2 regions of the Marinobacter subterrani genome follow, and region 2 is predicted to be linked to the other one. Evidence: predicted binding sites of a transcription regulator. Region 2 holds the regulator's gene; the other holds the start of a gene.
What was found. The regulator sigma-54, encoded in region 2, starts transcription at its own class of promoters, with help from an activator protein. The targets are predictions, from matches to a motif close to ANTGGCATNNANNTTGCTNT.

Region 1 (7,314 bases), on a different contig from region 2:
TGCTCAGAGCGCTTCCTGATACCGACTCGTCCCAGCAACAAGCGGATAATACGGGGCCGCTTGATGTGACGGTCTCGGCCCAGCCCGCAAACCTGTTGGCATTAACAACAAGCCCGGGGCGGATGGCTTACGAGTTTTCTTCGGCAGATACGCTGACTTATCCAAAGACCAAAGTCTCTCAGGTGGCACCGTTTAATCCGAGTCTGACCTTTGCCATCAACCAGGTTGTTGACAGTGATAACGTCAGCGGCGCCACCAGCCTGCCGATCAGCTTTCAGCCGCTGGCAGATCTGGACATCCGTTATGGCAGGTGGTTCATGGAGAACGTGTATGGACCTGAAACTATCCCCGAGCTGGAAATGCCTTTCCAGGCTCAGTACTGGGCCGGAGCCCGGTTTGAACTGAACGAAGTGGATAACTGCAGCGTCTGGGATACCACAAATGTTACCGGCACGACGGACCATCACAGTCTGGTAGCGGCGTCCGGCACTCTGAGTAGCGGCACCGGCGGGCCATTGGTGCTGGAGCCTGATGGCAGCCAGGGAACGGATACACTTATCTGGGAGGTGCCGGTGTGGCTCCAGCATTTCTGGAACGATGCAGCCACACTGCAGAATCCCACGGCAACGGCCACCTTCGGCGTCTACCGCGGCCATGACCGGGTCATCTACTGGCAGGAGCGATAAAAACGGGGTCAGATGAAAAGTTCATCTGACCCCAAAAATCCAAACCTGGCGGCAAAGTCGGGGTCAGATGAACTTTTCATCTGACCCCATGTTCATTCCTGCTGGAAGGCTCAGTCGTCCTCGTGCTCCGGGTGATCCATCCCCAGTTCATTGATCTTCCGGGTCAGCGTGTTCCGCCCCCAGCCCAGCAGAATCGAGGCATCCCGGCGCCGCCCGCCGGTGTGCTTCAGCGCCGTCTCGATCATGATTTTCTCGAACTCTGGCACTGCCGTGTCGAGTATCCCTTTCTTGCCCCGCTTGAGCTCCTGTTCGGCCCAGTTTTTCAGGCCTTCCTGCCAGGTCGTGCCAGTGGTGGGCGCTTCCGCCTGATGCAGTAACTCGGGCGGCAAGTCATCGATGTGGATCTCCCGACCGCTGGCCATTACCGTCAGCCAGCGGCAGGTGTTTTCCAGCTGGCGGACGTTGCCGGGCCAGGGCAGGGTGGTGAGGTATTCTTCTGCTTCCTCGCGCAGGATTTTGGGCTCGACAGCCAGCTCTTTAGCCGCCCGTTTCAGGAAGTGCTGCATCAGCCGGGGAATGTCTTCCCGGCGTTCGGCCAGTTTGGGCAGGTGCACCCGAATCACGTTCAGCCGGTGGAACAGGTCTTCCCGGAAGCTGCCGGCCTGAACCAGTTTTTCCAGATCCTGGTGCGTGGCGGCGATGATACGCACGTCCACCTTGATCGGTGTGGTGCCGCCTACCCGGTAAAATTCGCCATCGGCCAGTACCCGCAGCAGGCGGGTCTGGGTATCGGCGGGCATGTCGCCGATTTCGTCCAGGAACAGGGTACCGCCGTTGGCCTGCTCGAAGCGCCCCTGGCGTGCTGCGCCGGCCCCGGTGAAGGCACCTTTTTCGTGGCCAAACAGCTCGGATTCGATCAGGTCCTTGGGAATGGCAGCCATATTCAGGGCGATGAACGGATGCTTGGCCCGGGGGCTGTGGTTGTGCAGCGCCTGGGCCACCAGCTCCTTGCCGGTGCCGCTTTCACCATTGATCAGCACGGTGATGTTGGAGTGCGACAGTCGGCCGATGGCCCTGAATACCTCCTGCATCGCCGGCGCTTCACCGATGATCTCGGTTGCACGCTGGGCGCTTTCCGTGGCGGGTTCGGCGCTGGCGCGTTTCTCGTGGCTGTGGGCAACCGCGCGCTTGACCAGCGCCACGGCATCATCCACATCGAACGGTTTGGGAAGGTATTCGAACGCCCCGGTCTGGTAGCTGGTGACCGCGCTTTCCAGATCCGAGTGGGCGGTCATGATGATCACCGGAATATCCGCATGCACCTCGACAATCTGGGAAAGCAGGGTGATACCGTCAACGCCGGGCATCCGGATATCGCTGACGATGGCATCGGGCTGCTCGTGTTCCAGCCGCATCATGATGCTTTCACCGCTGTCAAAAACGCGGGGCTGCATACCGGCCTGGTTCAGGGCGCGCTCCAGCACCCAGCGAATACTGCGATCGTCGTCTATGATCCAGACGTTTGCCGGTTGGCTCATGGGGTGTCCTCCAGAGGCAGGAAGATGATGAAGTCGGTTCGGCCTGGTTCGCTCTCGCATTCAACGAGTCCATGGTGTTGGCCGATGATGCTCTGGGTGATGGAAAGCCCCAGGCCTGTGCCACTGGCACGGCCACTGATCATCGGGTAGAAAATGTTCTGCAACAGGTCCGGGGGGATGCCCGGGCCGTTATCAATCACGTCGATCCGGCACACCAGGCGGTGGCGCCGATGGCCGATGGTAAACTGGCGCAGGGTGCGGGTCCGGAAGGTAATGGTGGGCGGTTCGCCGTTGCGATTGCCGCCCTGGTGTTCAAAGGCGGCCTCCATGGCGTTGCGGGCAATGTTCAGGAATGCCTGGATCAATTGTTCCTTGTCGCCCCGGAATTCGGGAATGCTGGGGTCATAGTCCCGGCTGAACTGCAGGCGGCCCTTGCTCTCGGCTTCCAGAAGTGTGCTCACACGCTCCAGCACCTCGTGGATATTGGTGGGCGCCAGCTTGAGTGCCTTGTTCGGGCCGAGCATGCGGTCCACCAGGCTCCTCAGTCGGTCGGCCTCATCGATGATCACCCGGGTATACTCGCGCTGGTCTTCGCTGGTGAGCTCCCGGTCAAGCAGCTGCGCCGCGCCCCGGATGCCCCCGAGCGGGTTCTTGATCTCGTGGGCCATGCCCCGGACCAGGATGCGGGTGGTCTCCTGCTGGGAAATGATGTCTTCCTCCCGGCTGATCCGCATCAGGCGATCCCTGGGCTGGATCTCGATCAGCAGCTCCGTCGGATCGAGGCTGATCGGGGTCACCGAGTAGTCCACCGTCAGCCGGGAGCCGCTGGTTAACAGGAACTCGGCCTCACGGCGGGTGTAGGACTGGCCATTCTCAACCGCGGCGAACAGGGTTTTCAGGGCATCTTCGGAATCCACGAGAATCTCGCTGAAGGGCTGCCCGTGGCTACGGGTCATACTGGTTTCAAACAGACTTTCAGCGGCGGGGTTGAGATAGCGAATTTGCAGCGTATCCTCCAGCACCAATACCGCCGTAGTGAGGCTGTCGAGAATGCTTTTGTATCCGGTATCGCGAGCCGAAGGCAGTGCCATGGGAGATGTCCGTTGGTTCGACATGGTTTGACCTCCGGAGTTTTGCAAAAAGCGAACCAGTTTGGGCCAGGTTTAAAAATGACTGGGCAAAGTGCGGGCATTGCGGGGCATTGGCCGGAAAAGGCGCCGTACGCTGGTGCAGGCGGGGAAAGCGCAACTGACCAGCCGGAAGAATTCGCCCCGTTGCTGGTCAGAGTATGGCTGTTTTCTGGTGCGCGCGCACCAAAATAGTGCGCTCAAGAATCAGTTCAGTACGGAGGGGCGGTGAACGGTAAAGGAAATGGATGGGCCGGTTTTTATCTGAACGCCGTTTTCATCCACGATGTGCACGCGGGCCTCGTGGGTGCCACGGAAGACATTGCTGACGGCAATTGAGCCCGAAGCGCTCTGGCCAACGGGTTGGCCATCCAGGGTCACTTCGTACTTGTGGCCAGGCTGCAGGCCGGGTGTGCTTTGAACCTGGAACTGAATATCACCGCTGCCGCTGTAGAACGCCTGGTTGTTGTCCGGGTATACGAAGGAGACGCTCTCGTACACGGCGCCCTCTTTCTGGACCTCTTCACGGAGCTTGTCGGTTTCCTGAACCACCTCGGGCTTGGGCAGGGTGATGGTGGTAACCGGTTTGACCTCAATCGCTTTAGCGCCTTCACTTGGCTCGTCGGAGAAGGTGACGTTGCCGTAGGCATCGACATTCCGGTACACCTCGGCGGAGGCCGGGACCGCCAGAACAAACAGAAGGCCGGTAATCAATCCAGACCTTGGATTCATAAGCTCACCTGTTATTGGGTTTCCCCGATTATCGGCGGCGCCCCGGGGCATTTCAACGCTTGCGGGATCGGATATTGGTTACATATCGTTAAGGGCGGCAGGCAATGTGCTGCAGTGCACACAAAAAAGCCCCGCGCGGGGCGGGGCTTGACTGCTGCTGATTCCCTTGCGAGAGATATTAGCAGGAGTAGTACAGCTGGAACTCGATCGGATGCGTGGTCATGTTCAGTTTCTCAACTTCACCGCGCTTCAGATCAATGTAACCGGCAATCATGTCCTCGGTGAACACGCCGCCACGGGTCAGGAACTCGTGATCTTCCTGCAGGCAGTCCAGAGCTTCTGACAGAGTCTCGGCAACCTTCGGAATGCTCAGGGCCTCTTCCTTCGGCAGGTCGTACAGATCCTTGTCCATGGCATCGCCAGGGTGGATCTTGTTCTGGATGCCGTCCAGGCCGGCCATCATCAGGGCCGCGAACGCCAGGTACGGGTTGGCTGCCGGATCAGGGAAGCGCACTTCAATCCGACGCGCCTTCGGGCTGTTCACGTAAGGAATACGGATGGAAGCGGAGCGGTTGCGCGCCGAGTAAGCCAGCATGACCGGTGCTTCGTAGCCCGGAACCAGACGCTTGTAGCTGTTGGTGGCCGGGTTGGTGAAGGCGTTGATCGCCTTGGCGTGCTTGATCACCCCACCGATGTAGTACAGAGCCGCTTCGCTCAGGCCGGCATAGCTGTCACCTGCGAACAGGTTTTTGCCGTCTTTGCTCAGGGACATGTGTACGTGCATGCCGGAGCCGTTGTCACCCACAACCGGCTTGGGCATGAAGGTGGCGGTCTTGCCGTAGGCGTGGGCCACGTTGTGTACGCAGTACTTGAGGATCTGTACTTCGTCGGCCTTGCGGGTCAGGGTGTTGGCGCCAACGCCGATTTCACACTGGCCAGCGGTGCCCACTTCGTGGTGGTGTACTTCAATTTCCAGACCCATGGATTCCATGGCCGCACACATGGCGCCACGCAGGTCATGCAGGCTGTCTACCGGCGGAACCGGGAAATAGCCGCCTTTAACACCCGGGCGGTGGCCGATGTTGTTGCGGTCGAAGTCTTCGCCGGATACCCAGGCGGCCTCTTCGGAATGGATGTGGTACGAAGAGCCTTGCATGTCTACGTTCCATTTAACGGAATCAAAGACAAAGAACTCCGGCTCCGGGCCGAACAGGGCGCCGTCAGCGATGCCGGTGGACTTCAGGTATTCCTCGGCACGACGGGCAACGGAACGCGGATCACGCTCATAACCCTGCATGGTAGAAGGCTCTACGATGTTGCAGGTGATGTTGACAGTGGTTTCTTCGGTGAACGGATCCAGTACGGAGGTTGCGTCGTCTGGCATCAGGATCATGTCGGATTCGTTGATGCCTTTCCAGCCGGCAATGGAAGAGCCGTCGAACATCTTGCCGTCGGCGAAAAAGTCTTCGTCTACCTCGGTGGCCGGCAGCGTCACGTGCTGCTCTTTACCGCGGCTGTCAGTGAAGCGCAGGTCAACCCATTTGACTTCGTGTTCTTTGATCAAATCAACTGTCTTGGACATTGTGCATGCTCCGTATGTTATACCGCAAAGGCGGCTGTATTCATGTTCGTGGCGCCGGACCGCCCGGAAACCCGGGTTCCGATCTGGTTTTCAGGTTTGCGCAGCTTAGCAAATGCCGCTGCGTCTTACCTGCAAATTTCGGCTGATTTCGTTAAAGCAAGGCGCTTGCCAATTTTTAGGGCATGCTCCAGAACAGCGCAACGGCAGGGGCTCGGAGCCCGTTCGGGGCAATTCTGAGGTTTTCGGGCCGGATTTTGCATTCGAGCATTGCACAGAAATGGTGCGCTAACTGCCAATGTGCACCAATGTGGTGCTCTGGGCTGATTTGAGAATAGGCGTTTTTCGACATATAAACGACACAGACTTTTAGCTATACTACGCGCCGCTTCATTTTCACCCTGCCAATTTCTGATCCCGGATCGAAAAACTCCGTGCAGGGTGCCGGGCAGCCAGCTCCGGTAAATGAGTTCATTTTACGGATTTGAGACGGCATGTGCAGGGGTATCCCTGCGAACGACCCTCTCAGGTCATTCAGTGCATGCCGCAGGATTATTTTTGTGATTGAGAACCTTCGTAATATTGCCATCATTGCCCACGTCGACCATGGGAAAACCACGCTCGTAGACAAGCTCCTGCGCCAGTCCGGTACGCTGGATCGCAAAGAGCTCGAGAGCGAGCGGGTCATGGATTCCAATGATCAGGAAAAAGAGCGCGGCATTACCATTCTGGCCAAGAATACGGCCCTGAAATGGAACGGCTACGACATCAACATTGTGGACACCCCGGGCCACGCGGATTTCGGTGGCGAGGTCGAGCGGGTGATGAGCATGGTGGACTGCGTGCTGCTGGTGGTTGATTCCATCGACGGCCCCATGCCACAGACCCGCTTTGTGACCCAGAAGGCGTTTGCGGCCGGTTTGCGCCCGATCGTGGTGGTCAACAAGATTGACCGTCCCGGTGCCCGCCCGGACTGGGTGGTAGACCAGGTGTTCGACCTCTTTGACAACCTGGGTGCGACTGACGAGCAGTTGGATTTCCCCATTGTCTACGCCAGTGCCCTGAACGGCATCGCCGGTCTGGATCATGAGAAGCTGGATGACAACATGGATGCCGTATTCCAGGCGATCGTCGACCATGTGCCTGCTCCGAACGTGGATCCGAACGGTCCGTTCCAGATGCAGATCTCCCAGCTGGACTATAATAGCTTCCTGGGCGTGATCGGCATTGGCCGCATCACGCGTGGCAAGATCAAGACCAATTCACCGGTCACAGCGATTGGTGCCAACGGCAAGAAGCGCAACGGTCGTATCCTCAAGATCATGGGCCACTCCGGTTTGCATCGTGTTGAAGTGGAAGAGGCCCAGGCCGGCGATATCATCTGCGTCAGCGGTATGGACGAGCTGTTCATCTCCGACACCCTGTGTGACCAGGCCAACGTTGAAGCCCTGCCGGCGCTGACCGTGGATGAGCCGACGGTCTCCATGACCTTCCAGGTCAACGATTCGCCCTTCGCCGGCCGGGAAGGCAAGTACGTCACCAGCCGGAACATCAAGGAGCGCCTGGAGAAGGAGCTGCTTCATAACGTGGCGTTGCGCGTTGAAGAGGGCGGCTCTGCAGACAAGTTCAAGGTATCCGGCCGCGGTGAGCTG
Region 2 (7,314 bases):
CGGGGCCTGATCGCTGCCCTGCTAACCCTCGCCATGACCGGGCCGGCAGCAGCGTTCGACCTTAACTCCGATCTTCCCATCAAGGTCACTGCAGACAACGCCCGCCTCGATGATGGCAAGGGCATCGCCACCTATACCGGCGACGTGGAACTGGTGCAGGGCAAGACCCAGCTGAATGCTCAGCGCGTGGTTCTGTACCGCGACGCAAAGGGCCTGAGCCGGATTGAGGCGTTCGGAAGCCCGGCCCATTACCGCCAGCCAACCCGCGAGGGTACGGGTGAAACCGACGCCAAGGCCCTGAACATCACCTGGTCCGCCTCCGACCAGCAACTGACCTTTGAACAGAAGGCGGTCATCGAACAGAATGGCAATGTGTTCCGGGGTGATGTCATCCATTATGATACCGCCCGCCGGGTCGTGACTGCCGAGGGCGGGGCCGCTGATGGCGAAGGTTCCGGCCGGGTAGAAATGGTGATTCAGCCGCGCAGCACTAACACACAAGGTTCCGATGGCAATTCTGAGAGCCAGTAATCTGGCAAAGAGTTACAAACAGAAAAAAGTGGTGCTCGACGTTTCCCTGGAAATCCGCAGCGGGGAAATCGTTGGCCTGCTCGGCCCCAATGGCGCCGGCAAGACCACCTGCTTTTACATGATAGTCGGGCTGGTGCCCGCCGACAGCGGGCGGATCACCATCGACAGCCGCGATATCACACCGTTGCCCATGCATGGCCGCGCACGCCAGGGAATCGGCTACCTGCCACAGGAGGCGTCGGTATTCCGAAAGCTTTCGGTGCGCGACAACATCATGGCCATTCTGGAAACTCGCAAGGGGCTGGCCAGGGCAGAACGGGAAAAAAAACTGGAAGAACTGCTCGAAGAGTTTCACATTACCCATATTCGCGACAGCATGGGCATGGCCCTGTCCGGCGGTGAACGCCGGCGCGTGGAAATTGCCCGGGCCCTGGCGATGGAGCCGGCTTTCATCCTGCTGGATGAACCGTTCGCCGGTGTCGACCCCATCTCCGTGAGTGACATCAAGCACATCATCCGCCACCTCCGGGACAAGGGGATCGGCGTGCTGATCACTGATCACAACGTGCGTGAGACCCTCGATATCTGCGAGAATGCCTACATCGTCTCCGGCGGCCACATCATCGCCTCCGGGAATGCCGACGCCATTCTGGCCAATCAGCAGGTGAAGAAGGTGTACCTGGGCGACGAGTTCCGGCTGTGAAGCCGGAGTCAGATGAAATTGGGGTCAGATGAAAAGTTCATCTGACCCCAATTTCATCTGACCCCGAGATTGTTTTGATGATCTGTAGCAAGTAAACTCGGCAAAGAACTTGCTAGGGTAAACGCAATCCACGGCAAGTAACGGGCATATAAAGATTTTTTCACCTCTTATGACACAAAGCGCTGATGAGTGACGGATCCTGAACCATGGTGATGAAAGCCTCCCTACAGTTAAAGCTGGGTCAGAGCCTGACCATGACGCCCCAGCTGCAACAGGCGATCCGGCTTCTCCAGCTCTCTACCCTCGACCTTCAGCAGGAAATCCAGCAGGCCCTGGAATCCAATCCGATGCTGGAAACCTCCGAGGACGATGACTCGGCCGAAGCCGACGCCGCGAATGACGAACGCGAAGCGAATGCCGCCGAGTCCGCCGCTGAAACAACGCCAGAGCCCCCATCTGACTGGGATAAGTCCGAAAACGGTCCTGACTGGTCCTCGGAGAACGAAATCCCGGACAATATCCCGGATGACCTTCCGGTCGACACCGCCTGGGAAGATATCTACCAGTCGGCCCCGGCTACCACGGCCCGCAACGACGACGAAAACGATCACGATTTCGAAACCCGGAATTCACCCACCGAAACCCTTCAGGACCATCTGGAATGGCAACTGAACCTGACCCCCATGAGCGAGCGGGACCAGGCCATTGCGCATGCGCTGATGGATGCGGTGGATGAGCGTGGTTATCTGACCAGCGATCTTGACGAGATCCACGCCGGGTTGCTGGATGAACATGACGAAGATCCCCTCGAACTGGATGAAGTTGAAGCCGTTCTCCATCGCCTGCAGCACTTCGACCCACCCGGGGTTTTCGCCCGCGACCTGCAGGAATGCCTGCTGATCCAGCTCAACCAGCTACCACCGGATACCCCCTGGCTGGCCCAGGCACGACTGGTGATCACCCACTACATCAATCTTCTCGGCAACCGTGATTACGCCCAGCTGCTGCGCCGCAGCCGCCTGAAGGAAGACCAGTTGCGGGAAGTCCTGGCCCTGATTACCGGCCTGAACCCGCGCCCGGGCGACGTGATTGACCGCGCCGAACCGGACTACGTTATCCCCGATGTGATCGTCCGCAAGCACAACGACCGCTGGCGGGTTGAGCTGAATCCGGAAATTGCCCCGCGCATCCGGGTAAATGCGAGCTATGCTTCACTAATAAGGCGTGCCGACAGCAGTGCCGACAACACCTACCTGCGGGATCAGCTGCAGGAGGCGAAATGGTTTATCAAGAGCCTGCAGAGCCGCAATGAGACTCTGCTGAAAGTGGCAACCCGTATTGTCGAGCACCAGCAGGGCTTCCTGGATTACGGCGAAGAAGCCATGAAGCCGCTGATTCTCTCCGACATTGCCCAGGCGGTGGAGATGCATGAATCGACGATTTCCCGGGTGACCACCCAGAAATTCATGCACACTCCCCGGGGAATTTTCGAGTTGAAGTATTTCTTCTCCAGCCACGTGAGCACTGACGAGGGCGGAGAATGTTCCTCTACGGCCATACGCGCGATGATCAAGAAACTGATTGCTGCCGAAACGCCCAAAAAGCCGTTGAGCGACAGTAAAATTGCAGCCATGCTAGGAGAACAGGGAATCAAGGTTGCGCGACGTACCGTTGCCAAGTATCGGGAGGCGATGCACATTCCGCCTTCCAATGAACGCAAACGGCTAGTCTGAACACCACGGGCGGGAAACGCGACACCGTATTCGCCGGCGCACAACGCGCCAGCACCCAGGCCGGCTCCCGGGAGCCGGCATGATGACAACAGGAGACGCCTATGCAACTCAATATTTCAGGCCATCACGTAGAACTGACTCCCGCACTCAAGGATTATGTCTCGGAAAAATTCCAGAAGCTCGAACGTCACTTTGACCACATCAGCAACAGCCAGGTAACCCTGGAAGTGGAAAAGGTGCGACAGATTGCGGAAGCCACGCTGCACGTGGTTGGTGGTGAAGTTCACGCAAAGGCAGAAAATGAGGATATGTACGCGGCCATTGATGCCCTGATCGACAAGCTCGACCGCCAGATTCTCAAGCACAAGGAAAAGAATGTAGACCGGATGCACGGAAACGGCTCGCGCTAACTGGCTGTTTTCATGCAAGTCATCCAATCGAGCTGCGACACGGCTGACGTGTCGCAGCCTTTTTTTAACGGAAATGCAGTCGACCTATGAGCGACACATCCCTGACCATAGACAACATTCTTTCGCCGGAGCTCACCCTTTGCCGGGTGCCCGCCTCCAGCAAGAAACGGGCCCTGGAGTTTATCGCCGAGCAGATAAACCACCAGGACAATACCCTCAGCGAGACCGAGATCTTCAACAACCTGATCTCACGGGAACGTCTGGGCAGCACCGGCATTGGCCAGGGCATCGCCATCCCCCACTGCCGCCTAGACGGGCTGGATCATGTGGTGGGTGTCTTGATGACACTGGAAGAGAGCGTCGAGTTCGATTCGATCGACAACCAGCCTGTGGACCTGATCTTCGCCCTGGTCGTTCCCAAAGAGGCCACCAGCGAGCACCTGGAGCTTCTCAGCCAACTGGCCGAAAAATTCAATGAACGCTCGTTCTGTGACCGTCTCCGGCAATGCGAGGACGCCCGCACCCTGTACGAACGCATGACCGCCTCGGGCGGATGACAGTCATTGCAGTGGAGGTAAGTTGGTCATGAAGCTGATTATCGTCAGTGGCAGGTCCGGATCCGGCAAGAGTACCGCGCTCCATGTGCTGGAGGACCTCGGCTTCTATTGCATAGACAATCTACCGATCGGCCTGCTGTTCCCCCTCACCCGGGAAGCCACAGGCCAGACCAGGCCGGGGAGACTCGGCAAGATGGCGGTGAGCATCGACGCTCGCAACCTGTCCGGAGAACTGGCCAACTTCGAGGAGATTTACCGTCGCCTCCAGGAGACCGGGGTTACAGTCGAAATCATCTTCCTGGATGCCGACGAACAGTCCCTGCTGCAGCGCTTCCATGCTACCCGGCGCAAGCACCCGCTCAGCGATGACAAAACCTCGCTGAGAGAGGCAATCACCAGTGAAAAGAAACTCCTTGAGCCTCTATCCAAGCTCTCCGACCTTTATGTGAACACAACCGGCATGTCCATGTACGAACTTCGTGACATGATCAAACAGCGGGTTGTCGGGCGCAAGGATCAGGAACTGGCCCTGCTGTTCCAGTCGTTCGGTTTCAAGCACGGCGTACCGCTGGATTCCGATTATGTCTTCGACGTTCGGTGTCTGCCAAACCCATACTGGGACACCAGCTTGCGGAAGTATGTCGGCACCGATCAGCCGGTCATCGAGTTCCTGGAGAAGGAACCGGCGAGCCGTAAGATGATCGATGATCTGAAAGCGTTCCTGGACACATGGCTGCCCTCTTTCGCTGACAGCAACCGAAGCTACATGACCATATCCATCGGGTGCACCGGCGGCCAGCATCGGTCCGTGTATGTCTGCGAGCAGCTGGGCGCTTACTACCGGCAACGTTACAGCAACGTGCAAGTGCGCCATACCGAACTGCCCCACCTGCAGACCCGCGAAGAGATCTGATCTGCCCATGATTCGTCGCCCGATCACCATCATCAACAAGCTGGGGCTGCATGCCCGTGCCACGGCCAAGCTGGTTGCGACCGCCTCGAAATTCGATAGCAGCGTCCGGATCAGCGGCAAGGGACGGGATGTGGATGCCAAAAACATCATGCAGGTGATGATGCTGGCAGCCAGCAAAGGCACGGATGTCGAGCTCATTGCCGACGGGCCGGATGAAGAACAGGCCGTCGAGGCTCTGGCGGAGCTGATCAACGATTATTTTGGTGAGGGCGAGTAAACGTGCCATCCGACAAACCGAATCAGGCAGCAATATGAAAGATCATCACGAAGATCACGACGCGCCGGAATATGACGGCCCCAGCAAATCCCAGCTCAAACGGGAAATGCACGCACTGCAGGACCTTGGTAAACGGATGCTCGATCTGAGTAACGATCAGTTGGAGACGCTGCCGGTCAGCGATACCCTCAGGGCGGCCATCGAAGAATCCAGGCGTATCCGCCAGAACGAGGCCAGGCGGCGGCACCTGCAGTACATCGGCAAGGTCATTCGCCAGGAAGACGACCCCGAAGCGCTGGAAAAAGCCATCGACGCCTTTGATGCCGGCAGCGAGGAACACACCCGCCGACACCACCTGGCCGAACGCTGGCGCGACCGGATGATCGCGGAAGGCGATTCCGTTGTGGGCGAATTCTTCAACTATTGCCCCGGCACAGACATGCAACACCTGCGCAACCTGGCCCGGAATGCCCGCAGGGATGTCGAAAAACAGAAAAATACCGGCCAGGCCAGGAAACTGTTCCGCTATCTTCGCGAATGCATCGACGACGCTGAAGCAGTGTGAAATCGGGGTCAGATGAAAAGTTCATCTGACCCCGATTTCATCTGACCCCAATTTCAGGCTTTCAGGCGCCGGTGGTCCCAGACCGGCATGCGGTTACGGAGGCTGGTTAGCTGCCCGGCGTCCAACTCGGCAACAACCACACCCGGACCTTCACCAAGTTCCGTCACCACGCGACCCCAGGGGTCGCAGATCAGGCTGTGGCCATAGGTCCGCCGCCGCGAACTGTTCTGGCCACCCTGCCCCGCGGCCACCAGCCATACCTGGTTTTCAATGGCCCGTGCCCGGATCAGCGGGTGCCAGTGGGCATCCCCAGTCTGCCAGGTGAATGCACTCGGCAGGCAGACCCAATCGGCTCCCTGTGCTCTCAACGCCCGGAACAGCTCGGGAAAGCGCAGGTCATAGCAGACTGCCAGGCCCAGTTTCCCTGCCGGCGTGTCCACGGTAACCACCTGCTCGCCCGCCTCGAAAGTGTCTGATTCACGATACTGGCCATGGGCATCGTCAACCATGGCATCGAACAGGTGAATCTTGTCGTAGCGGGCAACCTCTGCGCCCTGGTCATCAAAAACCAGGCAACTTGCCCGGACCCGGCCCGGAATATCGGAGCCATCCGGGCGCTTTGCCAGCGGCATGGAGCCACCCACAATCCAGAGGCCAAGCGCCCGGGCCTGTTCGGTAAGAAACGCCCGTATCACCGGCTCTGATCCGGCCTCCGTGCGGCCGCAGTCGATCATCTGTCCGGTTGCCAGAACCGCAAAATTTTCCGGCAGCACGGCGACCGTTGCGCCCTGTGCGGCTGCTTCCGACAGCAGGCGTTCCGCTTCGGCCAGGTTGGTCGGGATATCGTGGCTGCTTACCATCTGAATGGCGGCTACCCTGCCGGAAACACGCTCGCTCATGACAGTCTCCCGTCGTAATTCACCAGAACCGATTATTTGCCAGTATCGAATACCCGCTCCAACTCTACCACCGGCTCTTCCCATGTGCCCGTAACGCTGTAGGTTGCACTGGTCAGTCTGCTCAGCGGGTCGCCCAGAATCTTGTCCAGAACAAACAAGGCGCCGCCAATGGGCGCACTGGCGCCCATAAGCAGGGCCGCCAGGGGCAGATTCTGGGTGAGCGGCAGGACAACCACCAGGCGCATATCCAGCTGCTCGCTCGCCATATTCGTTGTTCCGCTGAGTTTAAAGGCACCAGAAGGCCCCACCACCTGGAGCTCGGGATCCAGCGTCAACAGGCCGTTGGTGAGCCGTGCCTTGCCCGAAATCGCATCGAACGCCACGCCCCGCTCATAGAGGTCGGAAAAATCGAGCTTGAGCCGGCGCCATAGCGTATCCGAGTTCAGCAGATTGAAAATACGGAATAACTGGGCGGAACTGCTGCTTTCAAGAATTACGCCCTCGTCGAGTCTGATACTGACCGAACCATTGAGTTGCGACACCGCAAATTCATCCGGACGACCCGGCCAGTCCAGATCCAGCTCAATCCGGGTGGCCTTGTTGGCAACCGGCACATCGGTATCAAAAAGGTCATTCAGGTCAGCCAGGGCACCACCGCTGATGGAACCCTGGAATCGAGTTGTCTCCCGCGAATCGACAATGCTCCAGCTCATATCACCCAGCAGT

Region 1: the regulator sigma-54 is predicted to act here: its motif matches at 5,819-5,838, upstream of glnA (glutamate--ammonia ligase).

What each region holds. Positions count from the first base shown of each region.
Region 1 is NZ_LFBU01000002.1:787,677-794,990, forward strand. It holds gene msub_RS19580 (DUF6701 domain-containing protein) at 1-686, shown strand, start outside; gene ntrC (nitrogen regulation protein NR(I)) at 797-2,224, opposite strand; gene glnL (nitrogen regulation protein NR(II)) at 2,221-3,315, opposite strand; gene msub_RS19595 (DUF4124 domain-containing protein) at 3,559-4,083, opposite strand; gene glnA (glutamate--ammonia ligase) at 4,262-5,665, opposite strand; gene typA (translational GTPase TypA) at 6,223-7,314, shown strand, end outside.
Region 2 is NZ_LFBU01000001.1:1,947,253-1,954,566, forward strand. It holds gene lptA (lipopolysaccharide transport periplasmic protein LptA) at 1-531, shown strand, start outside; gene lptB (LPS export ABC transporter ATP-binding protein) at 509-1,234, shown strand; gene msub_RS09190 (RNA polymerase factor sigma-54) at 1,441-2,967, shown strand; gene hpf (ribosome hibernation promoting factor) at 3,069-3,377, shown strand; gene ptsN (PTS IIA-like nitrogen regulatory protein PtsN) at 3,464-3,934, shown strand; gene rapZ (RNase adapter RapZ) at 3,963-4,847, shown strand; gene msub_RS09210 (HPr family phosphocarrier protein) at 4,855-5,124, shown strand; gene yjgA (ribosome biogenesis factor YjgA) at 5,159-5,689, shown strand; gene msub_RS09220 (carbon-nitrogen hydrolase family protein) at 5,743-6,588, opposite strand; gene msub_RS09225 (YhdP family phospholipid transporter) at 6,621-7,314, opposite strand, start outside.